DNA from 2 places in the Eubacterium sp. Marseille-QA0814 genome. Region 1 is predicted to be linked to the other one. Evidence: a T-box and tRNA genes for the amino acid it is inferred to sense, from the RefSeq annotation. Region 1 holds a T-box; the other holds one or more tRNA genes.

What was found. The T-box of region 1 lies ahead of ACQY63_RS04375 (valine--tRNA ligase). A T-box ahead of a tRNA ligase gene usually reads a tRNA of that ligase, here a tRNA-Val.
Region 2: it encodes a tRNA-Val, which carries the amino acid that the T-box ahead of ACQY63_RS04375 (valine--tRNA ligase) is inferred to sense. The anticodon was not compared.

Annotation. Positions count from the first base shown of each region.
Region 1 covers NZ_CBCPMG010000001.1:918,342-933,533, reverse strand. The annotation lists gene ACQY63_RS04390 (DUF5717 family protein) at 1-2,200, shown strand, start outside; gene ACQY63_RS04385 (DUF5716 family protein) at 2,259-3,491, shown strand; gene ACQY63_RS04380 (tetratricopeptide repeat protein) at 3,517-4,296, shown strand; T-box leader at 4,461-4,664, shown strand; gene ACQY63_RS04375 (valine--tRNA ligase) at 4,793-7,429, shown strand; gene ACQY63_RS04370 (hypothetical protein) at 7,454-7,597, shown strand; gene ACQY63_RS04365 (tetratricopeptide repeat protein) at 7,619-9,037, shown strand; gene ACQY63_RS04360 (STAS domain-containing protein) at 9,144-9,473, shown strand; gene spoIIAB (anti-sigma F factor) at 9,483-9,929, shown strand; gene ACQY63_RS04350 (SigB/SigF/SigG family RNA polymerase sigma factor) at 9,942-10,661, shown strand; gene ACQY63_RS04345 (stage V sporulation protein AA) at 10,909-11,535, shown strand; gene ACQY63_RS04340 (stage V sporulation protein AB) at 11,580-12,017, shown strand; gene ACQY63_RS04335 (SpoVA/SpoVAEb family sporulation membrane protein) at 12,124-12,582, shown strand; gene ACQY63_RS04330 (fructose-1,6-bisphosphatase) at 12,818-14,704, shown strand; gene ACQY63_RS04325 (sodium/proline symporter) at 14,982-15,192, opposite strand, start outside.
Region 2 covers NZ_CBCPMG010000001.1:774,258-789,449, forward strand. The annotation lists gene rlmB (23S rRNA (guanosine(2251)-2'-O)-methyltransferase RlmB) at 1-51, opposite strand, end outside; gene ACQY63_RS03635 (Mini-ribonuclease 3) at 54-497, opposite strand; gene cysS (cysteine--tRNA ligase) at 527-1,939, opposite strand; gene cysE (serine O-acetyltransferase) at 1,959-2,582, opposite strand; gene ACQY63_RS03650 (GNAT family N-acetyltransferase) at 2,722-3,732, opposite strand; gene ACQY63_RS03655 (DUF2156 domain-containing protein) at 3,744-4,655, opposite strand; gene ispF (2-C-methyl-D-erythritol 2,4-cyclodiphosphate synthase) at 4,666-5,151, opposite strand; tRNA gene ACQY63_RS03665 (tRNA-Met) at 5,316-5,389, opposite strand; tRNA gene ACQY63_RS03670 (tRNA-Val) at 5,444-5,516, opposite strand; gene ACQY63_RS03675 (IS30 family transposase) at 5,788-6,831, opposite strand; gene ACQY63_RS03680 (hypothetical protein) at 6,901-7,275, opposite strand; gene ACQY63_RS03685 (ParB/RepB/Spo0J family partition protein) at 7,278-8,276, opposite strand; gene ACQY63_RS03690 (hypothetical protein) at 8,346-8,636, opposite strand; gene ACQY63_RS03695 (ParA family protein) at 8,837-9,655, opposite strand; gene mobP2 (MobP2 family relaxase) at 10,175-13,138, opposite strand; gene srtB (class B sortase) at 13,421-14,167, opposite strand; gene ACQY63_RS03710 (hypothetical protein) at 14,235-14,657, opposite strand; gene ACQY63_RS03715 (hypothetical protein) at 14,739-15,026, opposite strand.

The sequences.
Region 1 (15,192 bases):
TAATAAAGGCTGTACAAGTCCTGTTATGTATTATGAAGCTGCTAAAATCATTAATAAGCAGCCTGAACTTCTTCGTGTAATGAACAGATTTGAAATTCAGGTTTTAAACTTTGCAGGAAAATATTCAATGGTAAAAGTAGAGCTTGCAAAGCAGGCAGCTGACCTTATGAATAGCGAGAGAAGTTTTAAGCCGTTATATATTGATATTTTAAGCAGAATTTATAAAGAAACTAAGGACAATGAAGTTTTAACTTCAATATGCAGTGAAATAATTAACAGCGGAAAAATCAGTAATGAATATTTTAAGTGGTTAAGAGAAGGTGTAAGAAAAGAATTAAAAATTACTAACCTTTATGAATACTACATATATTCAATAGACACTAACAGTTATGAACCACTGGAGAAAACAGCCTACAAATATTTTTCTTATGGTACAGATACATTGGTTTATAACAAGGATTATTTTTATGCCAATATGCTTGAAAACTTAGGAAAAAATGATGAACTATATCCTAAGTACAAAGCCGGCTTGGAGAAATATGTAACAGAACAGTTGCTTAAAGGAAACAACAATATACATTTAAAGAAAATATATTCGTATATATTAGATGATGAATTTTTAGATGGTAACTTAGATGAATATATGCCTGGAATTATGAACACTTATAGAATGAAGGTTAATAATCAGGACATAACAAATGTTATTGTTTCCCACAAAGAAGTGGAAAGTATACAGAGCATGCCATTAACAGATGGTGAAGCGTATATTACATTGTATACAAAAGAGCCGGTAATTGTTTTCATTAATCATAGTGGAAAAGTATTAGCAGATGTAGATTATACCATGGAAAAAATGGAGGTTACGGCACCACTTACAAAGACAGGCAATAATCTAATGACAATGCTATGTCAGTTAGAAGATGTTATGGATTCTCCTGAAAAATATGTAGGGCAGGTTGTACAGCTTAAAGAAATAGAAGAATCTGACACATTAACAGTTGAGTTTAAAAATTACTTAAAAGAGTTTATTGTTGACTATTATTACAAGGAATTTGATAAGGGACAGTTTGATGACTATATACTTGAGTTTGACATGGAAGAATTGTCAATGGCATCAAGAAACAAGTTACTTGAAATTCTAATTAAAAAAGAACTTTGGGAAAAGGTTATGCCATATTTAGATAAGTATGGTTATTTGTCAATTAACGAAGGTCTTTTAGAAAAAGTCTGCAGGCATTATGTTGCAGAACAACACTACAGTGAAAATGAATTATTAACAGAAATCTGTGGTTATGTATTTGAGAAAGGCTGTACGGATGAGGCTGTTCTTAAATACATGGCTAAATACTATAATTCAGGAACAGAGAATTTGTACAAACTTTATACTCAAATGAAAGCAATGAATATAACAGACAATGAATTTGTAGAAAAATTACTTGTACATGTTATTTTTGAAGGACAGGTTAATGACAGATTATATGAATTGTATAAAGAGTATATAAAAGGCGTAACAAGAACAGTAATAAGAAAAGCATTTTATAGTTATGTAACATACAATTATTTTGTTAAAAAAATCCAATGTCCGGATAGTGTTTGGGAGATTTTGGAACAGGAATATTTTAACGGGTTGGCAACACCTGTTATTGTTAAAATAGCTTTTGTGGAAAAAATGTCCTCGAAAACTAATATTACTGAAAGACAAATTAAAATTTGTGAAGGATTAATAAAGAGTCTTGTTAAGGATAAGATTATTTTTCAGTTTTATAAAAAGTTTAACAGATGGTTTAAAATACCATTTGACTTAATAGACAAAACAATAATTGATTATAGAACTAATCCAAAACACAGAGTTAATATTGTTTATACAATTAACAAAAACGGTGGTGAACAGGTAGAAAATACTGAAGAAATGAATAGCATTTATCCGGGGATTTTTACAAAGAATATCATTATGTTCTATGGGGAAAAAATTACTTACAAGATTTTAGAATATTCTGATGAGTATCCTTATGGAAAAGAAGTTGCAACTGACTCAATATGTATTAGTGAGAAAAATACATACAATGATGAAAGTAGATTTGGAATGATTAACAGTATGATGATATGCCGAAAAATTGGAAGAGAAGACGCAGCAAGAGAAATGATGCAGTCTTATCAATTGTGTAAGGAAGCAGGTAGAGAAATCTTCAAATTACTATAAATTATTGTAGAAAACACAGAAATATATTTGAGACACAAAAACAAGGGAGGAATGAAAGTTGGCAAAAGAAATAATTTTAGGAATTGATTTTTCAAGAGATTATTCACAACTATCATATTTAGATGATACAGGAAAACCAAAGTCGGTTAGTATAGGAACAGAAAGTAACTATCTTATACCAACTGCGGTTTGCTTTAACAGTGAACTAAAAGAGTGGTCTGCAGGAGATGAGGCAATAAACAAAAGCCACAGTGAAAACAGCAGACTGATTAAGGAACTACCTTTATTATTTAATGAGGATACAGAAGAAGATGTAGGGAAAATAATGACGGTTTTCTTTGCATATTTATTGAAACTTGCAGTTAATCAATGTAATGGAAGACTTATAAAAAATATTTTAGTAACTGTTGAGGAAGTTAATCAAAATGTACTAAAAGGCATAAAAGAAGTTTTGACTGACCTAGGTTACCAGGAAGATGATATCAGAGTAATAAGTCATTCTGAAAGTTTTGTTTATTATACACTTAATCAGAATAAAGACATTTGGATTAACAAAGTTCTGTTTTTGGAGTTAAACGAATACGAATTTGCCTGCAGACGTTTAGAGGTTGTAAGAGGTCGTGAACCACATGTTGCCGATGTGAAAGTAGAAGATTTAAGCAATCTTTTTGACTTGGAAATGGCAAAAAAAGACATTCATTCATGTGATAGAATTTTGGCAGATTACATGGATGAGTTATTAAAGAAACATGTAGTTTCAGGAATTTATTTGTCAGGTGCTGGTTTTTATCTTGATGGCTGGCAGAAGACTCTTCAGACAATCTGCAGAAACAGAAGAGTATTCAAAGGTAATAATTTAATTGTAAAAGGTGCGGCATACGGAGCAAAAGAATGTTTCCTGCCACCTACTCTTGATAAATATCTTATTTCATGTAAAGGAAGAACAAGAGTAAAGATAACAATGGCTGTAGAATACAAAGGTAAGGACAGTAACATAACCTTATCAAACATTGGAGATTACTGGTATGATGCAACATCGAAAATGGAATGCATTATGGAAAAGCCAACAAAAGCAGTTTTTGAAATTCAGGATTTAATTAATCATTCTAACGATACATTCAAAATTGACTTAAGGGATTTTCCTGAAAGAGAGCCCAACACCACAAGAATAGAAGTTGATTTCAGATATGTGGAAGAAAACAAATTTGAAATAACAATAAAAGATTTAGGCTTCGGTGACTTTTTTGAAAGTTCAGGTATGACTGTCACAAGAGAAGTGACTTTACAGTAAATCATGGAAAGGCAAGGTACAAAACGTGAACTATATTAGATTATGTACAACTCATTGTGATAAACCTTTTTACATAAAAGAAGTAAATAAAAATATTTATTCAATTGAGGAATTAAGTTATTATCTGTACAATTATCTGTATTTAATTGATGACAAATTTTTCAGTGATGAGTTAATAGATTACATCGACAAGGATTTAAAGCAGCATAATATTGCAGCAGGCATCAAACAGATAATTGCTAATGAAGGTGAAATTGGTGAGAAGATTGCTTATGTTATAAAAAACTCAGAGTATTTTACAGATAAAATGGCTGAAAAGCTGGGTAATCATTTAGAGGCTCTTTGCTCAAAAACAGCAGCAGAAAGATGGAAGGCAAAAGCTGACATTCTAATGGATACTGAAAAATATAACATGGCAATAACTTATTATAACAACATATTAAGTAAGGCAATTAACAATGATTTGCCAGAGAGATTTTATGGTGATGTGTACAACAACTTAGGTGTTGCCTATGCAAGACTTTTTGAGTATGAACAGGCAGCAGCAGCTTTTAGAAGTGCTTACAGATTAAACAAAACCAACGAATCTTTAGAATCAATTATTATGTGTGATCTTATTACAGATAACGACAAAAGATTGAAAATAGACCAAAACAAATATTCAGTAACTGACACTGTTGTAAACAGACTTCGTTCCGAACTTATAAAAATGAAAGTAGAAATTCAGTCAGATTGGGATAAGGAAAAAGAAGAAGATTTTATAAGAAAATGTCAGAAAGAATATATTGTAGAAATTAATAGTTAAAATAAATATCCGGTAATTATAATTGCAGTATTGCTTGCAATAAGTCTTGCTTTATCAATAATTATCGAATTGATGAAAAAGTATTTGGGATATAATAAAATGACTGATAAAATCAGAGAAAAAGTTGACAAACATAAATAAAATTTATATTATATTTCTATATGTCAAATGCGATGATGAAAAGGAGTAGCAAATAACCTTTGACAGAGAGAAGGGAATGGTGGAAGCCCTTTAGAGAAGTGTTTGTGAAGGTAGTTTCTAAGCAGTTGTGGTGAGAAAGAGTTTATTAGCCACAATCGGTTCGTCTCCGTTATAGGATAAGAGAAGAGATAAATGAAGGTGGTACCGCGAATTTATTCGCCCTTTAGTGCTACCATTGGAATACAGAAGAAAAAGAGTAGCGTTGCTGCTCTTTTTTCTTATATGTGTACTAATTGACAAAAATAGACACACATTGCCACCAGCCGAAGGCAGGGCAAAGTTACAGGAGGAAAAAATGAAGGAAATTGAGAAGAATTACAATCCCGCAGAGATTGAAGACAGACTTTATGAGAAGTGGCAGGAGAAGAAATACTTCCATGCAGAAGTAGACAGAAGTAAGAAACCATTTACTATTGTTATGCCACCTCCAAATATTACAGGACAGCTCCACATGGGACATGCCCTTGATAATACAATGCAGGATATTTTAATTAGATTTAAAAGAATGCAGGGCTATGAAGCTTTATGGCTTCCTGGAACTGACCATGCATCAATTGCTACAGAAGCAAAGATTGTAGAAAAGATGCGTGAAGAAGGCGTAAAAAAAGAAGATATTGGAAGAGAAGCTTTTCTTGACAGAGCATGGGAATGGAAGAAACAGTATGGTGGACGTATTGTTTCACAGCTTAAGAAGATTGGTTCTTCATGTGACTGGGACAGAGAAAGATTCACAATGGATGAAGGCTGCTCAAAGGCCGTAAAAGAAGTATTTGTTAATTTATATAATAAGAAACAGATTTATCGTGGTGAAAGAATCATCAACTGGTGTCCACACTGCTTAACATCAATTTCTGATGCAGAAGTAGAATATGAAGATCAGGCTGGTAAGTTCTGGCATTTAAGATATCCTTTAACAGATGGTTCAGGCTATATTCAGCTTGCTACAACAAGACCTGAAACATTACTTGGTGATACAGCAGTAGCAGTAAACCCAAATGATGACAGATATAAAGATTTAGTAGGAAAGACTCTTACACTTCCTTTAGTTGGAAGAGAAATTCCTATTATTGCTGATGACTATGTAGGTATTGATTTTGGTACAGGTGTAGTTAAGATTACACCAGCCCATGACCCTAACGATTTTGAAGTTGGACTTCGTCATAACTTACCTGTCATTAATGTATTAACAGATGATGCTAAGATTGTTGATGATTATCCAAAGTACGCAGGTATGGACAGGTATGAAGCAAGAAAAGCAATTGTTGAAGACTTAGACAAAGAAGGCTTCCTTGTTAAGATTGAAGACCATGAACACAACGTTGGTACATGCTACAGATGTCATACAACTATTGAACCTAGAGTATCAAAACAGTGGTTTGTAAAAATGGACGAACTTGCAAAACCTGCAATTGACGCTGTTAAGAATGGCGATACAAAATTTGTACCACCACACTTTGACAAAACATATTTCCACTGGCTTGAAAATATTCGTGACTGGTGTATTTCGCGTCAGTTATGGTGGGGACACAGAATTCCTGCGTTCTACTGTGATGACTGTGGAGAAATGGTTGTAACAAAAGAAGACCATGCTACATGTCCATGCTGTGGTAAAGAAATGAGACAGGACCCTGATACACTTGATACATGGTTCTCATCAGCATTGTGGCCATTTAGTACACTTGGTTGGCCTGACAAGACAGAAGAGTTAGATTATTTCTATCCTACAAATGTTTTAGTAACAGGATATGATATTATTTTCTTCTGGGTAATCAGAATGATGTTCTCAGGACTTGAACATATGGGAGAAGTTCCTTTTAATACAGTATTAATACATGGTTTGGTTCGTGATTCTCAGGGACGTAAAATGAGTAAGTCTCTTGGAAACGGTATTGATCCACTTGAAGTAATTGATAAATACGGTGCAGATGCATTAAGATTTACACTTATTACAGGTAATGCACCAGGTAACGACATGAGATTCTACTGGGAAAGAGTAGAAGCATCAAGAAACTTTGCTAACAAAGTATGGAATGCTTCAAGATTTATTCAGATGAATCTTCCTGAAGAAAATATTGATTTAAGTAAGAAACCTGAAAATCTTACAGATGCAGATAAGTGGATTTTATCAAAAGTTAACACTTTAGCCAAAGATGTGACAGAAAATCTTGATAAATTTGAACTTGGTATAGCAGCCGACAAAATTTACAACTTTATTTGGGAAGAATTTTGTGACTGGTATATTGAAATGGTTAAGCCAAGATTGTACAATGATAGCGATGATACAAAACAGGCTGCATTATGGACACTTAAGAAAGTATTAATTGATTCATTAAAACTTTTACATCCATATATGCCATTTGTTACAGAAGAAATATTCTGTACAATTCAGGACGAAGAAGAATCAATCATGATTTCAGCATGGCCTGAATATACAGAAGAAAATACTTTTGCAAAAGAAGAAGCTGCAGTTGAAACAATCAAGGAAGCTGTACGTTCAATTAGAAATATCAGATCAGAAATGAATGTTGCACCTAGCAAGAAAGCAAAAGTATTTGTTGTATCAGATGATGCTAACATAAGAGAAATTTTTGAGAAGGGTAATGTTTTCTTTGCAACACTTGGATATGCAAGTCAGGTAATTATACAGGAAGACAAGACAGGTATTGAAGATGATGCAGTATCAGTTGTTATTCCTAAGGCAACAATTTACATGCCATTTGCTGAACTTGTAGATATTGAAAAAGAAAAGGAACGTCTTGAAAAAGAAGTAACAAGACTTGAAAAGGAACTAGCACGTGTTAATGGAATGCTTTCAAATCCTAACTTTGTAAGTAAGGCTCCTGAAAAGAAGATTAACGAAGAAAAGGAAAAGAAAGCTAAATACCAGCAGATGATGGAACAGGTTAAAGAGCAGTTATTAAGATTATCTTAATGACTATAACCTAAGGAGGTTATTATGATTAATTTTGATGAGGAAATAAAGAAATTTCATCCTAGTCTTGAAATAGAAGAGGCAGAAGATGCCATATATAACAATAATATTTCAGACATAACAGATGTTATGATACAGATGATTAACGAGTTAAAATCAGAAGAATAACAGTGAAGGATGGAAAAATAAATGATTTGCTACAATTGTGGAAATGTACTTACCAACAGTGACTACTGTAGTCATTGTGGTATGGATGTTAGTGTATACAAAAGAATAGTAAGATTGTCTAACACATATTACAATGCCGGTCTGACAAAAGCAAGAAACAGAGACTTATCCGGTGCTGCTGATACACTTAGACGATGTGTAAAATTAAATAAGCGAAACATTGATGCCAGAAACCTGCTTGGGCTTGTTTATTTTGAAATGGGTGAAACTGTACAGGCATTCTCAGAATGGGTTATGAGTACAAATATACAGCCAAATAACAATCCGGCAGATAAATATCTTCTTGCAATCCAGCAGGAAAAAGGCAAGGTAGATGAGTTAAACCATACAATTAAGAAGTTTAACGTGGCTTTAGACTATGCCAGAAACGGCACAGATGATATGGCTATAATACAGCTTAAAAAGGTTCTTAATCAGAATCCTAACTTTATTAAGGCATATCAGTTACTGACTCTTTTATATACAAAGAATGGTCAATATGAAAGAGCCAAAAGAACAATAAAGAAATCTATGAAAATAGATAAATGTAATCCCTTAAGTATCAGATATTTACGTGAAATAAATGAATACATTGAGGATGAAAAGAAAAATGATCCTGATAAGAGAATGGAGAGAAGAAGAAGTTTAAGAGGTGTTATGGTGGACAGACCATATTTAAGTGGTAATGACACAATAATGCCAAAGGAAAACTTCAAGGATGCATTAACAGGTGCCCAGAGCATTATGTATGTAATCGTTGGTATCTTATTAGGAGCAGCCCTAGTTTACTTTATAGTTACACCTGCAAGAATATCCAGTGTAACAAGTAAGGTAAATGACACAAAGGTTGAATATAATCAGAAGATTGCAATAAAGAATTCAACAATATCTGAGTTACAGAATCAGGTTGAAACTCTTAAGTCAGACAAGAAGAAGTTGAAAACAAGTCTTGCACAGTATACAGGCACAGGAAATACAATTAGTTCAAACTATAGTAACCTGTTAGAAGCTGTTCAGTATTTTATTGCAAAAGATTATACAAAGAGTGCCACAGCTTTAGAAAATGTAGACAGCAAGATGAAGATGGATTCAGAATCATTTACATCTGTTTATAATACTTTAAACAGCAATTTGTCATCTAAAGTGGAACAGTTAGCATTCAATGCAGGTATGGATGCCTATGAAAGTGCTAACTATAATGAGGCAATAAAACAGTTTACAAAAGCTCTTGACGCCAACTCTGAAAATGATGAGGCTATGTACTACTTAGGATATTCTTATAGAAGAAAAGGTGATTCTAAAAATGCTAAAAAGTGGTTCAAGGAAATTGTTGATAAGCATCAGGATTCAGATTTTTATTCAAGAGCACAGAATCTGTTAAATGACAGTGGAACAGAATAAATTAATATTAATTTACTAAAGAGAAGAACAAAAAAGTTCTTCTCTTTTTCTTTTGCAAAACAGTATTCTAAAGAATACTTTATTAATAAAAAATAAGGAGGACAGTATGGAAGTTTTATATGAAGTGAGAGGAGACAATTTGTTTATTTATTTACCGGAGGAGTTGGATCATCATAATGCCAAAATAATAACAGAACAGTCAGACTGGTACATAATATCAAACCAGATAAAAAATATTGTATTTAATTTTTCTAATACGAATTTTATGGACAGTTCAGGTGTTGGCGTAATTATGGGCAGATACAAGCTTATAAAGCCAAGAGGGGGCAATGTTACGGTAACTAACATAAACAAGGCAATTGACAGAATTTTAACGATTTCAGGGCTATATAAAATCGTAAGTAAGACTGAGACATCAAGTTTAGCACAATTATAGGAGGTTAAGATGGAAAATAATATGAGTATGGTGTTTGATGCAAAATCAGAAAATGAAGGATTGGCAAGAATGGTAATAGCAGCTTTTATTACGGAACTTGATCCTACAATTGAAGAGTTAAATGACGTCAAAACAGCAGTTTCCGAAGCTGTGACAAACTCAATAATTCATGGTTATAACGGCACAGAGGGAAAAGTGTACATGGATTGCAGTTTGGATATGGAAGAAAATGAAAATCATGGCACATTAAAAATAACTGTAAAAGATAAGGGCGTTGGCATCGAAAATGTAGAGAAGGCTAAAGAACCGCTTTTTACAACTAAACCGGAACTTGAGCGTTCCGGTATGGGATTTATGTTTATGGAAATGTTTATGGATGATTTATATGTGGAATCAAAATTACATAATGGAACAACTGTGTGCATGACTAAGAAAATAAAAAATAATAGAAAATAAGATAGAGGGAGTATGGATACAATAAATCTAATAAAACAAGCTCACATGGGAGACAAAAATTCCAGAGATCAGATTCTCATTGAAAATACTCCGCTAATATGGAGTATTGTGAAAAGATTTCTTGGGAGAGGCTACGAAGGAGAGGATTTATTTCAGATAGGGTGTATTGGTATGTTAAAGGCAATTGACAGATTTGACTTAAGTCTTAATTTGTCTTTTTCAACTTATGCAGTACCTTTAATTACAGGAGAAATCAGAAGATTTTTAAGGGATGACGGAATTATAAAAATAAGTCGGACAATAAAAGAAAATCAAAACAAAATCCTGCTGGAAAAAGGACAAATTGAAGAAAAAGAAAACAGAGAGCCTACAATAGAGGAACTCTCTGTTAAATGCGATATATCAAAAGAAGACGTAGTTATTGCTTTAAATGCAATGGGCGCTGTTCAATCCATAGACAAAGAAATTGCTTATGGAAACAGTGAGAAAAAAATAACCTTAGGGGAAAAAATAGAAGATAAGACACAGAGTCAGGAAAAAGTAATTAATAAACTGTTTGTAAAACAAATATTAGAAACGTTAGAGGAAAAAGAGAAAACAATAATTGTTTTAAGATATTTTAAAAATAAAACACAGTCGGAAATTGCTAGTAAGCTGGGACTGACTCAGGTTCAGATTTCCAGATTAGAAAAGAAAATTCTAAAAAAATTAAGAGCACAAGTAAATTTTTAAAAAAATGGAATATTCCACAACTTACTGGAGATAATGTTATAAAACAATTAACTAACAATTTCTATAAGTTTTGGTTAATGAAAGAAATTGAGGAACATTGATTTATTTTTAGTAAGAGGTGGAATATGAAATTTGTAAAAATTATTTTAATAGTAGCAGTTGCTTTGACCATGGCATTGGGAGGCATTTATTTAATGTCGGAAAAAAAGGAAACAACAGAAATTAAGGCGGCAGTTTTAATTTAAAAATGAGTGATACATTATATATCAAAATGGATCAATGTGTGGAAGTAACTAAAAGTTACGTGACAATAGGTGACCTTGGAAAATTAGAGTGCAAAAATAAAACAGTTGTAAACAGACTAAAACCAATCAAACTTCTAAATGACAATTCTAATGGTAAAAAACGATATATTGTTTCGATTATGAAGATATTTGAAATAGTAGATAAAGAATTTGAAAATGTAGATGTACAAAGCATAGGAGAAACAGACTGTATAATTGAATTTAAAAAAGCAAACAGTGATAATAAAGCCTTTGAAATCTTAAAAGTCATAGGTATATGTATAATATTATTTTTTGGTGCAGGCTTTTCCATTATGTCTTTTAACAACGATATTACCATCGGAGCAATGTTTGAAAAAATATGCAAGCTGGTTGCCGGCAGCAAAAATACAGGTAAGACTGTTATGGAAGTATCGTATTCCATTGGCTTAGCAGTTGGAATACTTGTATTTTATAATCATTTCGGACCTAAAAAACTCTCAAAAGATCCTACACCTATTGAGGTAGAAATGAGAAAATATGAAACTGAAATCAATCAGGCATTAATTGACGGTCATAACAGACAGGACGGAAAAATGGATGTTAAATAATAGCTATAAGATTAACATTTAAACAACTATTAAAAGGAAAGATTATGATATTAAAATATATAATTTTAGCACTAATTGCTTTTGGCGGTGGAGCAGTCATTTCCGGAGCTGTCTTTGCGTTAATTACATCAACAGGTGTAGTTACAAGGATGGCTGACACTTCAAGAACTGCAAAGCATGTTAGAGCGTATGAAAGTGCAATTGTTTTTGGCGGTGCATGGTGGAATTTATTTTGGACATTCTCAATAAGTCTACCTTTTGCTCATAATATAGCACAGGGATTCCAACTGATAATGGGGCTGACACAGGGAATCTTTGTTGGTTGCCTCGCAGTTTCATTGGCAGAAGCACTTAACGGAACAGCAATTTTTTCAAGAAGAGTAAAACTGAAATACGGTTTAAACTTTATAATTTTGTCAGTGGCTTTGGGAAAAATGATGGCATCGTTAATACAGTTTGCAAACGACATGGCAAAAAAATAACAGCAAGATAAATAATATAAGCTAAGAAAGACTAACATAAGCAAGATAATTTTGGATAGAAGAGGATAATATAAAAAAGGCAATTTAAGATTGGAAAGGATAATTTATGGCTAGTGAAGAAAAGAAAAAAGCCTACAATGAATATGTAGAAAGAATAACTCCTAATAATAATTTGTTTAAGGATATGTGGAATGCATTCTGGATTGGAGGTTTAATATGTTTAATGGGACAGGTTATAAATGAAATTTTTATGAATTTCGGTATGGGAAAAGAGAATGCAGCAGCTTTTACAACGTTGGTTCTAATATTAGAAAGTGTTATTTTAACAGGAATTGGTCTATATCCTAAAATTGCAAAAGTAGGCGGGGCCGGCTGTCTTGTACCTATTACGGGATTTGCCAATGGTGTAGCTTCACCGGCAATTGAATTTCAGGCAGAAGGGCAGGTTTTCGGTGTAGGTGCCAAAATTTTTACCATTGCAGGACCTGTAATACTATATGGGATTTTTAGCAGTTGGCTTGCAGGAATTGTATATTGGATATTAAAATTACTGAATGTAATATAGTGGAATAATTAGAATATAAAATTATTAAATTATATGTTAGACAAGTTTTTAGTTTTAAATTATTGAGCATTTTTTAGATAGTGACAAATATCAAGCGAAAAAATAGTGGAAAAAAGAGATAGTGAAAAAAACGAAATAATTTGTAACATTTTTATATTTGCCAATTGTAGAACCTTTATGTATTATAAAAAAAGCAGTAATAAATTAACGAAAGTAATACAGGAAAAGGGGAACAATGGAATTATCAAAAGAAAAGAAAAAGTATCTTACATTGTTGGCTGAAAAATATCCAACAAAAGAACATGTATCAAGAGAGATTATTAACTTAAAGGCAATCCTAAATTTGCCAAAAGGAACAGAGCATTTTATGAGCGACATACATGGTGAGTATGAAGCTTTTTATCATATTTTAAATAATTGTTCCGGGGTAATTAGAGAAAAAGTTCAAATGGTTTTTAAGGATACATTAAGTACAAAAGAACAACAGGATTTATGTACTTTGATTTATTATCCCAAAGAGAAATTAAAACTTTTGAAAAAGCAGGACGTCATTAATGATGACTGGTATACAATGACGCTTAGAAATCTTATAAAACTGGCAGGTTTTCTTTCATCAAAATATACCCGTTCCAAAGTTAGAAAAGCAATGCCTGAAGAGTACGCTTATATTATAGACGAGTTACTTCATGCACAGCCTGATGAAGACAATAATCAATTAGTTTATCATCAGAAAATCATTGAAACAATTATAGGAATTGACAGTGCAGAAGACTTTATTATTGAGCTTACTTCTTTAATTAAAAGACTGGCTGTGGACAGACTACATATTGTTGGCGACATTTTTGACAGAGGTGAGAGGGCAGACGAAATAATTGATATGTTAATGAAATATCATACACTGGATATTGAATGGGGCAATCACGATATTTTGTGGATGGGGGCTGCAGCAGGTTCGGAAGCCTGTATTGCAAATGTTGTAAGAAATAATATTAAATATCAGAACATGTCTGTATTGGAAAACGGATACGGAATAAGTTTAAGAAGACTTCTTTTATTTGCCCAGGAAACATATCCGCATATGGAATTGTCAGATGCAGTTTACTATTCAATTACGGTGATTTTGCTTAAATTAGAAGGGCAGATTATAAAAAGACATCCTGAATATAACATGGATGACAGACTGCTTTTACATAAAATTAATAAAGAAAAGAATATAGTTGAAATAAATGGAAATGAATATGAAATAAAAGGCGAACTTTTTCCAACAGTTACAAAAGAGAATCCATACGAACTTTCTATTGGAGAAGAAGATGTTGTGAACGAATTGAAATTCTCATTTTTAAATAGTAACAGATTAAAAGAGCATGTGGAATTTTTGTATTCAAAAGGGGCAATATATGTTTGTTGTAATAACAATCTTTTATTCCATGGCTGTATTCCTTTAGATAAAGATGGAAACTTCCAGATAGTTGAGTTTGATGGCAAACTGTATAAGGGCAAAAAACTTTTAGACTATGCAGATACCGTTGCAAGAAAGGCATATTTTGGCAAGCATAATCAAAATAATTTGGATTTTATGTGGTATCTTTGGAGAGGAAAAAAATCACCTTTATGTGGTCGAAACATAAAAACTTTTGAGCGAACATTTCTAGATAATGAAGAGTTGGCTTTTGAGGAGAAGGATCCTTACTATAGTTATTATGAAGAAGAAAAAACAGCAGGTATGATTCTAATTGAGTTTGGTCTGTTTTCTCCATTATCACATATAATTAACGGTCATACACCAATTAAGGTGGGACAGGGTGAGACACCGCTAAAAGCAAATGGCAAGGTTATAGTTATTGATGGAGGTTTCTGTAAGGCTTATCAGAAAACCACAGGAATAGCAGGGTACACATTGATTTATAATTCCCATGGTATGAGAATTAAGGCACACCAGCCTTTTGAGTCAATAGAGAAAGTGCTAAATGAAAACAAGGACATAGAGTCAAGCTCTGATTCCTTTGAAACGGAACCTTATAGAGTGATGGTTGAAAACACAGATGATGGAAAAGAAATCACTGAAAATATTAAGGATTTAGAAATGCTCCTAATGGCATATAGAGAAGGAATAATTATATAAACAGAAATAAATAACGGTTTATAACCAATCTACAAGCAATCTATAAGCAATCTGAGTTAACAGACTTAATTACAGATTTTAAAAAGAACAGTAACATAAAAGAGTAGTAACAAAACAATAATAATAACAAAAAAGAGATGTTATCATATCATTATCAATGTGTTGACAGCATCTCTTTTTTATGTGAAAAATTATATTATTTTCTATATTTCCATCACTTTGCTTAAAGGAAATGATGAAGTAGTTTTATATTTATTAAATAGTTAAATAATTACATTTAAGCATTTTTTACTGAATCAAATTCATCAATAATTTCCTGTTCAGGTGCCTTTGTAAGTAAACTTATAACAATAATGAATACGCAGGCAATAATAAATGCAGGAAGTAATTCATAAATATCCCAGGCACCGCCTAATGGTCGAACGACAAATTTCCAAATAAATACCATTGCACCGCCGGCTACCATACCTGAAATAGCACCGTATTTG
Region 2 (15,192 bases), 140 kb from region 1:
AGCTTCAATTACGGCATTTCGTCCCTCTATTACAAATTCCTCGTATCTCAAAATTAACCTCTCTTATTTTCTTCGTTATTCTTAAATCTGCTAACAGCCATTTTTATAAGTTCCATCATTCTGTCTGACTGCTTTGTTAAATATAACCATCCCATTAGTGCCTCAAAACCTGTTGCAACTCTGTAATCAGACATTGATGCATTCTTGGCTCTTGTAATTGCCTTGGCATTTCTTCCACGTTTGTAGATTTTCACTTCTTCTTCTGTTAAATCATCCATAATTAAATGAATCATTTCTGCCTGTGTTTGGGCTTTGACTAGATTAGAAGCTGCCTTATGTATTTTGTTTACCTGACGGTTTGCCTCGTCAACAATTACTGTTCTAATGATGATTTCATATATTCCATCACCTATATAAGCCAAAGTCAAAGGAGAATAATCAGTAATTGTTATCTCCTCTAACTCCATTTTGTTTTTTATTATCTCAAATAAATCCATGTTTTGAATTATCTCCATTTTCGCTAAACTTACTTTTCAATATGGTAAGTTGTTCCTTCACGTGTATCCTTTAAAATAATTCCCTTAGAAGCTAACTCATCTCTAATTGAGTCTGCTGTAGCAAAATCTTTGTTTTTCTTTGCTTCTGCACGCTTAGCAATCATTTCATTAATGTATGTTTCTAATTCGCTGTCAATATTTTCTTCTTTCTTTTCTTCAATAGCACCCTTTGTAAGGTCTAATGAAAGAACTTTGTCAAAATCATTTATAATAGCTAATTTTGTTGCCTCATTAGTATCTTCTTTTAATACATCATATACTAATGTAATACCTGAAGCTGTATTTAAATCATTTCCAACAACATCAATGAACTTTTCTTTGTATTCCTTTACTAATTCCTGATTTATTTCGCCATCATTTGTAAGCTTGCCAATACGGTTTCTTAACTTCTTATAGCCGGCAGCTACAGAATCAAGTACCTGGTAACTAAACTGAAGTGGTTTTCTATAATGAGACTGTAAACAGAACATTCTGTACACAACAGGATCATAACCTTTACTTTCTAATAATGAAACTGTAAGGAAATCTCCCTTTGACTTACTCATCTTACCACTCTTATCATTTAAATGATGTACATGGAACCAGTAATTGCACCATTTATGACCTAAAAATGACTCACTCTGTGCAATTTCGTTTGTATGATGTGGGAAAATATTATCAATTCCACCACAATGTAAATCTAAATGTTCTCCTAAATGTTTAATACTAATGCAAGAACATTCAATATGCCATCCAGGGTAACCAACACCCCAAGGACTATCCCATTTTAACTCTTGATTATCAAACTTTGATTTTGTAAACCATAATACAAAGTCTGTTTTATTTTTCTTGTTTTCGTCTTCATCTACATCATCTCTTACACCAACCATAAGTTCATCTTCATCATGACTTGTTAATGTGTAGTATTCTTTAAGCTTTGATGTATCAAAATATACATTACCACCTGCTACATACGCATAATCTTTTTCAAGAAGAACCTTAATCATATTAATAAATTCATCAATACAATTTGTTGCAGGTTCAACTACGTCAGGAGTTTTAATATTTAATTTTTTGCAATCTGAGAAAAATGCATCTGTATAGAATTTGGCAATTTCCATAACTGTCTTATGTTCTCTTTTTGCACCCTTTAACATTTTATCTTCGCCAGTATCAGCATCACTTGATAAATGGCCAACGTCAGTAATATTCATAACTCTCTTTACGTTGTAACCTTCATAACGCAACTCTTTTTCAAGTACATCTTCCATAATATAGCTACGAAGATTTCCAATATGCGCATAATGATAAACTGTAGGTCCACATGTATACATGCCAACCTGTTCTTCTGATATAGGTTTAAAAACTTCTTTTTTCTTTGTTAAAGTATTGTAAATTTTCATATTATCTCCTTTATGTAGACTATTTGTTTTTTAACTTTTCTATTTCATCGTTTAATCTCTTTAATTCATTTTGTACAGGATGTGGAATGTGTACCTGATCTAAATCATTGTGCTGAACCGGAACATTATCCTGTTTTACCACAATACCCGGCACCCCCACAACTGTACAGTTTGGTGGTACTTCCTCCAATACAACAGAGCCTGCTGCAACTTTTGAGTTGTCACCTATTGTAAACGAACCAAGAACTTTCGCTCCCGATCCAATCATAACGTTATTGCCTATAGTGGGATGACGTTTTCCTTTTTCTTTGCCGGTACCTCCAAGGGTAACTCCCTGATATAAAGTAACATTTTCTCCAATTATTGCAGTTTCACCAATAACCACGCCATGACCATGATCAATAAATAAACCTTTACCAATCTGGGCTGCCGGATGAATTTCTATACCTGTCTTTCTGGCTGTTCTTTGTGATATGCGTCTTGCTCTAAAAACTTTTCCTTTTAAATATAGCTTATGAGCTTTTCTATAATTATAAATTGCCCAAAAACTTGGATATAATATTGCCTCAATATCTTTTTTTATTGCAGGATCTCTATCCTTTATTACTTCTACTTCTTCTTTGTAAAATTTTAAAAATCCCATTTTAATCTCCAAACTAAATTCGTCTAATTACTATATATGCATTATATTTTTAATTTAATATCTTATCAGTCAAATACTTAATTAATTATGACACTACAATTCTTTATAATACCACAATTTCTAAAGTATACCACTTTTCTTAAACATAATCGTTTATGAAAAAGCTGTCTTTTTTACAAACCGTTGGAAAATTTGGTATTTTTTTATAGCCAAATATGTGTGCTGTAAGTTCTCCAATACTAACATCAAAATCTACATCTTCCTGATTTTCGATTTTGTCCAGCTTAACACTTCCATGATGGAAATTCATCTTAAAGCATCCATTATTTTCGTTTAAAATCGGATCTGTAATCCTTATTGTTCTTTCTTTAAAATCCTTAAAAGATAACAACCTCAATGTTTTTCTAATATTAATAAGTCTTGCCATTGCGTATGGTTTTCTAACATCACTTTGCCAACTAAGAGTCTGCAAACTGCTGTCTAACACTTCTTCTAATATTTCACCATCTATAAATATTCTGTACCCAACAATTACTTTCTTTTGGATAAACAACTCTATTTCGCCATTTTCAACTTCAACTAACTCAAGCATTTGCTTAAAATAGTCTAAATCTTTTGATAAAGCAATGCGATGGTTACTGTCCATTGCCTGCTGTGCAAAAATTGATAGCTTTACTAAATCTGACTTTTCGGCTTTTCTTCTAATAACAGAATGGCTTGGCTTTCTTCTATGCTCTTTCTCCATCATTTCCCGCTTGTCCATAACAAATTCGAAACCGAATTTTCTATATATTTCTGCATTTTCAGGACTTGATGGAATTAAATATGTAAAAACATCCATATTTAAAAACATACTTGAAATAACGTCCTGAAATATTTCTTTTATATATCCTTTTTTTCTATATTTTTCCCATGTAGCAACTGCATAAATGTAAGTTACATTTGTTTTCAGGTTTCCTACAACTGCATCTTTTGGAATCAAATGAATAGCAGATACAATTTCACCATCCTTTTCATTAACCACTACCTCGTTTTCACGAATTCGTTTGTCAAAGTAGTAATCAACAAACTCTTTTGTATCTTCTTCAAAACAATGCTCATACAAATCTCTTATTTTTGTTTTTTCATTATTCTCAAGTAATCTTACCATAACCACTCTCTCTACTTCTGAATTATTGTGTATTTCTCTACCATATAAATAGGATTATATGATAATTTGGATTTTCTAAGTCCCTCAATTCCCATGTCGTCTTCTCTGTTTTCTTTTCCTGCCAGTGGAAATGCTTCAATTAAAAACTGGCTACAAATATACTGATAAAGTCCTCTTATTTCCGGATTTGCCTTTTCTACCGGCAGATAAACCATATCTTCCTGTTCATAATAATTTCCTATGCAGAAAGACTCTAATTTGCCATCTACATACACACCGCCAATTTTGTAATCAAAAACTTCTTCATTATCCAAAATATATTTGATTCCTTTTGCTTCACTGTCTATAAACTCATGTTCTTCAGCATGACTTTTTGTTTCTTTCCATTTTTCCAAATATTCTAAAATTTCTTTTTCATTTTCTTTACCTAGAATCTTAAATGAGTATCGACCTTCATATTCTTTCTTAAAGGCATTTAGATGATTTTTCTTCTTGTGGTATTTTTTGCCACTGAAAGTTCTTAGTTTTTCAGCATCATATACATAATCGTAGTATGTTCTGTCAGGTATTACTATATATTCATCTTCCGGCAAATCTAAAGTTTCAAGAGCCTTCTTATCAACAAGGTACATTGTTAGTTTCTTCTTTAATACATTGTTGAAATAGTCCTGTGTTTCAAGGAAACATTCTTTCAAGTCTTCTTCCCTGCAACAAGGCACTGATGAATAGTATTGATTATCTTCACTCTTTGCCACCCACATTAATCCATGTTCATTTGTAAAATACCATGTTGGATAACAATTCTCCCAAAGGAACAAATCAAGTATATTACTGTCTGCCGTCTCCGGTCTTCTTAAATTGTAATATTCATTTATTTGGTTGTAGTCCTCTATTTTTATTTCGTGTAATTGATAATCTTTCATATTTTGCCTTCTATCTGTTATGTATATTCTCCTCTAACAATACAATAGCCTGTGATGAAATTCCAAGTCCTTCCCCTGTAAAACCTAACCCTTCTTCTGTTGTTGCTTTTATGCACACCTGATTCACATTAATATTTAATACATCTGCCACATTTTTCACCATCTGTTCCCTGTAGGGAGCAAGTTTCGGTTTCTGGCATATAATTGTTGCATCAATATTTCCTATTACATAATTATTTTCTTCTAATAATTTTCCTACATGCTTCAATAATTTAATACTTGAAATATCCTTATACTGCGGATCAGTATCAGGGAAATGTTTTCCTATATCACCTAATGCTGCTGCACCAAGTAAAGCGTCCATAATTGCATGAACAACAACATCTGCATCTGAATGTCCAAGAAGTCCGTACTCGTATGGAATCTCCACTCCGCCTAATATTAATTTTCTGTTTTCTACTAATTTATGGACATCATATCCCATCCCTATTCTCATAGTATTCTCCTATTAAATTATATTTTTCCGCAAAGATGCTTTTATTATACCACACTTTTTAATAAAATCATTATATTATGTACAAAAACGAAAAAAGTTATCTAAGCCCTTAGTTTTGGTAAAAAAAAACCTAAAACAAAAAAAATTTTAGGGCAATAAAAAAGTAGCGAGAGGGGGATTCGAACCCTCGACACCACGGGTATGAACCGTGTGCTCTAGCCAACTGAGCTATCTCGCCACAATGAATAACACATAAGTGTTAATTATTAAATTGTCATTTGAAAACTATAAATGGGACCTACAGGGCTCGAACCTGTGACCCCCTGCTTGTAAGGCAGATGCTCTCCCAGCTGAGCTAAGATCCCATTGCTTTCAAACTGCTTTATTAATATATACTTTTGAGCGAAAATTGTCAAGCACTTTTTTTATTTTTTTAATATTTTGTAAATGTCAAGTTTAAACGCAAATAAATTTTCCAAAATAAAAAAATAACTTTTTTCAGAATAATTTATCTAAAAATCAGTTATCTTTACCCTCTAATCCTTATATTGTTTTTATTATATATTATAAAAGACCAAACTATCCCCTATATGGATTATATTCTTGTTTTTACATATTAATCATTAATTATTATTGTTAAATTGCCTGCTCTAACTTATACATTTCATCTGATGATTTCCATCCTAATATTTCTCTCGGATATTGATTAATCCAATTTTCAACTTTTTGTACTTCTGATTTTGAAACATCATCAAAATTAGTTCCTTTTGGAAACCACCTTCGTATCATTCTGTTTAGATTTTCATTAGAACCTCTTTCACAGCTTCTGTACGCATGACAGTAATATATTTTAGTACGTTTTCGTTTTTTGTTACGTCTGCTTCTTTCCATTCCTTCCCAGTCAGAAAACTCTGTTCCGTTATCAACGGTAATACTTTTAAATGTTTCCCTGAATCTCTTTTCGCCTAAATCTCTTTCAATTCTGTTTAATGCCTTTACCACTTCTTCAGATGTATGATTATTTAAAAGTCTTATGATTTCCTTTCTTGTTTTTCTTTCAGTTAAAACAAGCAGCGTTTTCTCTACTTCTCCCTGAGCTCCAACAACAGAATCCATTTCCCAATGTCCTACTTCTTCTCGTGTTTCTATCTCCTTAGGTCTTTTATCGATGCTTGTACCTTTACTAAATCTTTTCTGTACTTTTTGTTTTCGTTTGATTTTCTTCTTTCTTCTATATGGAAGATCCGCCAATACAACATTTGGAAAGACACCTGCTTTAATATAGTTATAGAATGTTGTAAGGCATATCTTTGTCTTATATTCCATTCCGTCCCTTTTTATTTCTTCCATGATGGCTGCCGGTGAATAATGGTAATCTGATATCATCATTTCAACATATTCGATAAATTCTTCATCTTTTTCATGCATTATTCTTTTTCTTCCGCATTTACGTTTATTTTCTTCGTATTTAATCTGACCTTTATCATAGCTGTAAATTTTCTTTTCCGACCAGTCAGAACGATTTCTTCTTACTGTCTTTCCTCTTTTAATTTCTCTATATATCGTTGAATAATGATATCCTAACTGTTCAGCTATTTTAACCGGCTTCATTCCTGACTCATACAAAGCTTCTATTTGTATTCTGTCTTCTCTCCTAAGTTGATTATACTTTTTCCCCATATCTTCATTCTCCTATGTACATTAAAAAATTTAGGAAGCAAAACTGCTTCCTAAACCAAAACATTTATTTTATTTTCTTGTTATTTCTATGTTGCTGTCATCCATCGTAATAAGTAAAGCACAATAATTAACTAACGCCTGAAAAAAAGCTTGTGAGAAATTAGCTCCCTGCTCTTCTGCAATCTCTTCAAGTATTTTTTTCTGTGTTTTATCTATATATCCACAAAGCAATGCATCACGCCTTATGTATTTTGGATTAGTTCTTTCCTTTATTAAAATTCGTGGATCTATGTGATTATCTCCATTGATAAAATTTCTTACAGCTTTTCTTATAAATACAACCTGTGTTAATTCTTCCCTGACTGTCAGGTATTCTACCAACCTTAAGCATTCTTCAGTAATGTATGCTGAAAATGCAACTGCATTTTTTCTCGTTCTCTGCATGGCTATCCTTTCACTATTATTTTTTCTAACTTATTTATAATCTTATGATACTCTGCTTCTTCTCTCTCCGTTAAAACAACTTTTCCAGAAGCCAGTGCATTTTCTATATTTGCAATATCATCTACAAACTGCTCCGAAGTAAGTTCTTTTGTTTCTTCCTTGTCCCTGAACTTTTCAACATCTGACGGTTTGATTTTTGTATGTTTTGATTCTTCCGCAAGCTTTTTCTGCTCACTTGATTTTAACATACTCGATGCTTTTTCTGCAACTCCAACTGATATGTTATCATCCAACATTGCGTTGAGCAAATCAGGATCTGCATTATTCTGTACCTTTTCGAACTTGTTTATTTGTCCTCTGGACATTCCGGTTGTTTCTGTCAGTATATCTCTGGTTGATCTACCTTTTATCTGAACTTTGCTTTCTTCTCCATTTTCATCTTCTCCGGTAATTGATTCAACACCTTTTAATCTTAACTCTTCAATTATCTCTTTCCACGCCTGCAATTCATTATACTTATCAGCATCAGAATATTTTCTTGCCTCTTTGTTTGTAGTTATGATTGCATATTTTTCCTTGTTTTCATCTGACAGTGGTAATTTAATTTTATCTAAATCTTTTACAACGCATGGAATCAATGTATATTCATTCCAATCCTCTACTGTGTCATCTGCGATTAACATATCAATTGCTGTGATTCTTCTTTCACCCCCAAGTAACATATAATTTCCATCTTCAAGTCTTCTTACGTTAATTGGTTCGGCGAGTCCATAGTTTTTGATTGACTCTTTTAACTCTTCTATATTATCAATGCTGTAATTATTTTTTGGATTCTTTTTAATTTTCTTTCTTTCAATATTCGAAATTTTCAGCTTAACAATGTCTCTGCTCTTGTCATCCAATAAATCATCACCAAGCATATATCTCTCTTCTGGAATTGTATTTTCCTTTTTGTTTTCTTCTCCAAACCCGCTTATTGAATTTATACTAAACTTTCCCATAATTATTCTCCTTCATATTTTTAACTTTAGCGGTCATTAATGACCCCCTTATTTTTCTATCCTCATCGATTAAAATGTCATTATAAATAATAACACAGTAAATATAATTATCACATTCATTGACAACATATATAAAGCCATTAACGCCAAATTTGTATTACTGCCAATTACCATAGCGAGAAATCCTAAATCTACAAAAAATGTTTGCCATGAAGCTTTAAATGCCATGAGTAATCCTTCTTTGTCATTTTTCTTACGATACCGATATATTCCATATATCATAATTATAATACTTGCTACTTCCATTAGTCCTAACATAAAGTAAGGCATTTTATCAAGTATCTTTTCTAAATAATTCATAAATTTTCTCCTAAAAACAGTTTATTATAAAAATCAACATTTCAACTATAATAATGCTCATAAAAGCCAAACATCCGCCATATATGTACATCTTTGAATCTTATATAAATCCTAAGGATAAAAGTACAACACTCCAAAAAAAAGCTAAAATTTCAAATACTTTCATCATAATAAATTTTCTCCACAACCCTTCCGTTCTTTTATGAATTTCTTTTTAAAATATATTTAGTAAGTTCTATATAATCTTCCGTTACCTTGCATTTATTTTTTCCTGAATCATATTCAAGTAATGGTTTTTGAACAAGACTACATTCTTCTATATTTTTGCTGCTTCCAATTGTTATAGGTAATATATTATTTCCAAACTTGCTTTTCATGATTTCGTAAACTGCTTTGGAAACATTCTTTCTTCCATTCCATTGTGTAAAAAATATTCCGCCTATTTTCAGTTCTGTGTTATATTGTGAAACAGTTTCAAAAACACTCGTAACAAGTCCTACTCCCAACAATGAGCCGCCATCGCATTTAAGCGGAATATATAATTCATCTGCGGCTGCTAAACCATTCATATTTATTAAAGATAGTGAAGGGCTTGTATCAATTATGCAGTAATCATATTCATCATCTAATTGAGCCAGTTTGTTTTTCAATTTGAATTGTTGTGGGGATGCCACATCAGATTTAATTATGTCCTCTGCCTTTGATAATGTTAGGCAGCTTGGTATTATATCAAGATTTTTATATTTCGTTTTTACAATACAGTCATGTATGTCTGCATCTTTATCTAATAGAAGCTTTTCCACCCCTATATGATTTCCACTATTTCTTCCTTTGCATATGTCTTCGAAAATTTCAGTAAAGTTAATTTCACTAAACATCATTGAGCAGTTCATCTGTGGATCTAAGTCTATATTCAAAACTCTCTTTCCAAAATATTCTGCCATCATATGCGATACTGTGTTTACTGTTGATGTTTTTCCTACACCGCCTTTGTTATTAAAAAATATAATTGTTTTCATCTTTCCATCTCCTTTGTATGTTGTTCAATATATAACGTATACTATCATTGTATTATTATATTGTCAATGTATTATATACATCTTTTTTACATTTTCTCGAAATATGTGGTCATTAATGACCACCTGCTTTTTCATGCTCTTTTATCTTACTTTTGTTGATTTCAACTCTAAGGGGTCATTAATGACCTCTAAACTTTTTCTGTCTCTTTTATCTCGCTTTTCGTGATTCCAACTTAGGGGGTCATTAATGACCTCTAAACTTTTTTTGTCTCTTTAATCTTGCTTTTCATGATTTCAACTTAGGGGGTCATTAATGACCTCTAAACTTTTCTGTCTCTTTTATCTCGCTTTTTGTGATTCCAACTTAGGGGGTCATTAATGACCTCTAAACTTTTTTGTCTCTTTAATCTTGCTTTTCATGATTCCAACTTAGGGGGTCATTAATGACCCCTAAACTTTTTTGTCTCTTTAATCTTGCTTTTGATAATTCCAACTTAGGGGGTCATTAATGACCTCTAATTATTCTTTCTCTTCTCCTCGTTGCATCAACATTTCATGCTCTCTTAAATTCTGTCTTCTCTGCCATTCATTCTTCATTGACTTCTTAAGAAATTGTGCTGCATTACTTAACAGCATTGCACTTGTTAATCCGATACTGCTACCATGTTCTTTTAAAACATACTGATTTTTCAAAAAATTCTGTGCAAATTCATTTCCCTGTTCAGCAGCATTATTAATCCATTCCATTCCCAATGTTCTGTTCTGATTTACGACATTACCTGCCAGATATGTTATTCCAAGTGTTACTGCCGCAGAGCTGTTTCCATCTTTAAATGACTGTTCTAAATAAGCTATACCTTTTTGCGCATTAAACACACTACCATCCTTATCTAAATACATCTTACCGAGATAATACTCTGAATATGGTTTTAGATATTCGTTGGAACACTTCATGAATTCTTTTTCTGCTTTTTCATAATCCTTTCTCTCATAATTAATTTTTCCTAAAATATAGGAAGCAAATTCGTTGTCCTGCTCTGATGCCATATTTAAAAATCTTTCTGCCTTTTCCATATTTATCTCAATCTTTTCTCCCCTGTAATATTCTCTTCCAACGTAATATTGTGCAAAAACATTTCCGTCCTCAGCAGACCTTTCAAGGTACTTGATTCCTTTTACAAAGTCATGTTGTTCATAACTCTCATCCATATAAATTTTTCCAAGGTTATACCATGAGTATTTGTTATCACTTTTTTCAAAATGTTCTATCGCCTTATCAATCTGATTATCATTCATATATAATTTGCCTAACTTGTAGGAAGCAAATTCGTTACCATTGTCTTCTGCCATTCGATACCATTTAACTGCTTCATCCAAATCCTGCATTCCATATTTTTCTGATGCATATACATTTCCAAGTGTATACATTGCCATACTGTTATTTGCTTTTTCGGCTGCATCTTTCAGGTACTCAATGGCTCCCGGTATTTTATCCTGATAATTTTCTTCAATATATATTTGTGCGAGTTTATTCATTGCATACACATTTTTGGCTTCTGCTGATTTTTCCAAAAATTCTATTCCTGTCTTTTTATCCTCATCAACACCCTGACCTTTTATGTACATCATTCCGATTCTGTATTCCAAATTGTCATCTTCCATTTTCTGCTCCATTGTCATGAAACCTACAAAAGCCTGATCGTATAACTCATTTTGGGTGAAACCGTATTTTTCAGTAACCTCTCCCTGCTCAATCATGTTTGCAGCCTTATATGAGGCGTATGCATTTTCATCACTAATGGAAACGAATATCTTATAAGCTGCATCATAATCCTTTTCTACAGCCTGACCATAATATAACATTTTGCCTAGCATGTACTTAGCATAAACATTGTCCGGAGCATTATTAAAACATTCAAGTGCCTTTTCGTAATTCTGTTCAGTGCCTAAGCCATAATAATGCATCTTTCCAATTCTGTAATTCAAATACTGTTTATTTTTTTCTCCACCTTTCAGCTTATAATTAAATCCTTTTAATGCTTTTTCATAATACTTATCAGCTGTGGATTGACTGATTTTTCTTCCTCTTCCATTTCTATAGACTTCGCCTAGTTCATATGTAGCAAGAAGATTTCCCTTTTCGTGTTCAGTAATCAATAAACTTATTGCTTTTTCATAATTAGGATTTTTATCATGTATTAATCTTTTTGCCAGTTTATAATTTTTGCTCCATTTATAATACACTTCTTCCATTTCAACTTCCGGTTCTATAAAGTTGTCAACATCTTCTGCCAAAGAATCTTCTGAGTTATTTAATTCTGTCCTGTTTGCTTCTTCAATGATTCTGTCAATTTCAACTTTTTCATTTTCAAATATGTTCTCTTCACCAATCTCCTTTATTGTTTCTTCTTCGAGTTTTCTTATCTCTTTGTCATAATTTCGTATTTCCTTAAGAACCGCATTTCCCATTCTGGTATATAAATCTTTTAGTTTATTATTTTTATAATCTTTTCCACTGTCACCATATGCTGTCCTGTATACTTGCTGTTGTGTTTCGATTCTTTCAAGAAGTTCCTCATATTCTTTAGCATGATATTTTTCAATGTACATTGTTGTTATTTCGTCTATGTTATCCCTTAGTTTTGCAATAATCGAATTATTATAATTCCACAGATTTCTGCTCACATCCGGCATCATTTTATAAAGTTCTTCAAATTTATTTATAAACTCCTTGTCAGTAGATATTGGATGCTCCTTCTTTTGATTTACAATACTGTCTCGAATTATATTGTTTATCTTGATGTTGTTTTCTTTATCATTAACTAATTCCTTAACAACATGACTTTTACACTTCTCAATACTGGACTGTTTGAATCTTCCTTTATATTCCATCTTAACAACAGGTTCTCCCTTGTCATCAAGGATAGGTTCTTTTATTCTCTTCCCTTTTTCATATCTGTAGTTATACTGAACATACTCTTTCTTTTCTCTCATTGGAACAGGCTCAACCGTTGCTACGTGTATATGAAGATTGTCTGTATTAAAATGGATTGCACCTGACCAAACAGCATTTTCTAATTTTTCATTTTCAAGCATTCTTCTCACTGCTCCTCTTGCAACTTCCTTCAGTTTGCCCTCATCTATTAATGTTCCGTCATCATTTATTATTCCGTATTGATTCAGCCATCTATTGTCAAACGATATTACAGTTTGCCACATGATTGATTCATTTTTTTGTGCCTCTGAAAAAATCTCCTTTAAATTATTTTTCTCCTTGAGTGTTAATTCGTTTTTCTCTGCCGTAAACAATGATGTTGTTTTTTTAGGATTTCCCATGTAATCCTGATACAGATTATATTTAGCTGTATTCTCATTTCTGACTGCTTCTGTTCTGTTAATGTAATCAATGTATCCTTGATATTTTGATGTATGTGGACGACAAAATTCTGTCACCACAACAACGCCTGCTTTAATTTCTCCCATGATTTTATTAAGGTGACAAAGTTGTCACCCTGTTCCTTTCTGATTTAGGTGACAAAATTGTCACCCTATTTCTCTTCCGGTTTAGGTGACAAAATTGTCACCCTATTTCTCTTCCAGTTTAGGTGACAAAATTGTCACCCTATTTCTCTTCCGGTTTAGGTGACAAAATTGTCACCCTATTTCTCTTCCGGTTTAGGTGACAAAATTGTCACCCTACTTTTCTTCTGGTTTAGGTGACAAAGTTGTCACCCTATCTTTCTTTTCTGTTAGCATTAATAACCACTAAAGTAATTTACATACGATTACCATCCTGCTGTTTTTGTTTGTATTCTCACAGGTTGATAATGTAAGCAGCTTATCTTTCAATGTAATCTTTTCTCCTGTCTCATAGAGTTTTATCTTTTCGAGTTCTTTTATATATCTTTTCTTTCGCTTCTTATTCCTCCAATTACTTACATTGTAATATTCAAAAGAACTTTTTTTATTTACCTCTGAAACAAAAGCATAAACAATTTTATATTTTCTATTTCCTTGCAATGTGTTAAATCTTACATATTTATGATTATCATAAAATGTTTTATCCTTGTATTTCATCAGGTCTGAAAACATTGTTCCATTATTCATGTGATGTCCGTAAATTACCGTATTAAATGCAGCTATTTTAGTTGTACAGTTTTCACCTATAAATGGTGTTCCGTAAATTGAATATTGCTTCTTAAAATTTCTCATTAGGTAATAGTCAAATTGTTTTCGTGTTTTCATTACCGGGTAATTTATTTTTGTATCTTTTATTTTTATCCATCCGACAAAATCATTGTTCTCCTTAAACAGTTCTAAATACTTCTTTTGGATTTGTTTACCATTTACTTTTGTCTTTCCTTTCTGGTCTTTATCAATCTTGTCTTCAACTGTATTAAAAAGTTGTTTCTGCTTATAAGCTTCATAATAATAGTCTGCAATTTTAAAGCCACTAAAAAACACAACAATTAACAATATAATCAATACTAATTTATTAATAATTCTTCTCATTTTTTCCTACCTCTTTTCTAAATTTATTTAGGGGGTCATTAATGACCCCCTGTATGCTTTATGTGTATTATTTATTTTTTGAAATTGTACTTTGACTTTGTTTTCGCTTTCTCTCATCACTTTGCTGTTTAAAATGAGCAATCTTATCCTTTATATTCTGTTTTGATTTTTTAATGATTGGATGAGGTGCGAACTCAACAGATATAAGTGCATCGGCTTTTATCATGTGTAAAAATGTGTTCATCGCATCCAATAAAACTATGCTGTTCTGTTCCGCTATTTTCGTAGCCCACTTAAGTCTTTCACTTTTCATATATGATTCTTCCATTTCATTCACTACAGCTTTAGCTATATTTTTTGAAACACTATCTGATTGAAGCAAAAAACTTACAGCTGCACTGTCTGTTTTTAGTCCAAACTCTTTTTTTACATTTTGTAATTTTTCGTATTCCTCTTCAGTAAAATAAATGTTTTTTCTTATTGATGACATATTTTCTCCTAATGTTTTACTTTAGGGGTCATTAGTGACCCCTTACTTTTTTAACGTTTTATCATTACTTTTTTCACTGATTTATGTTATTGGTTGTTCAATTTTATTTTCTATTACAGACAGCTTATCTATCATTCGCTCCATCATCACATTGTTTTCGTGTATTACATCATTAGCCTGTTCCAATCTGTCTGTTATTGCATCAACTAAATTTGAATATTTATTATCCATTTCATTTATGTCCTTGATTATTGCAATCTGCTGTATATACATTTTTAAATATTCATTTCGACTGATTCCCTTTTTCTTTGCAAGTTCATCTATTTTCTTGATTGCGACCGGGTCTATGTTTCTTAATGAAATATTCATCTCAACCACCTCTCTTTTTATATTGCAAAAGCAATATTATTATATTGTAAATAATATATCTTTTGCATGTTAATTGCAACACTTTTGGTGCAATTCCGTATAAATTCACACTATGTTACTTGTGCAAAAGTGTGGATTTATGGACATAAGCAATAGCATGGAATCG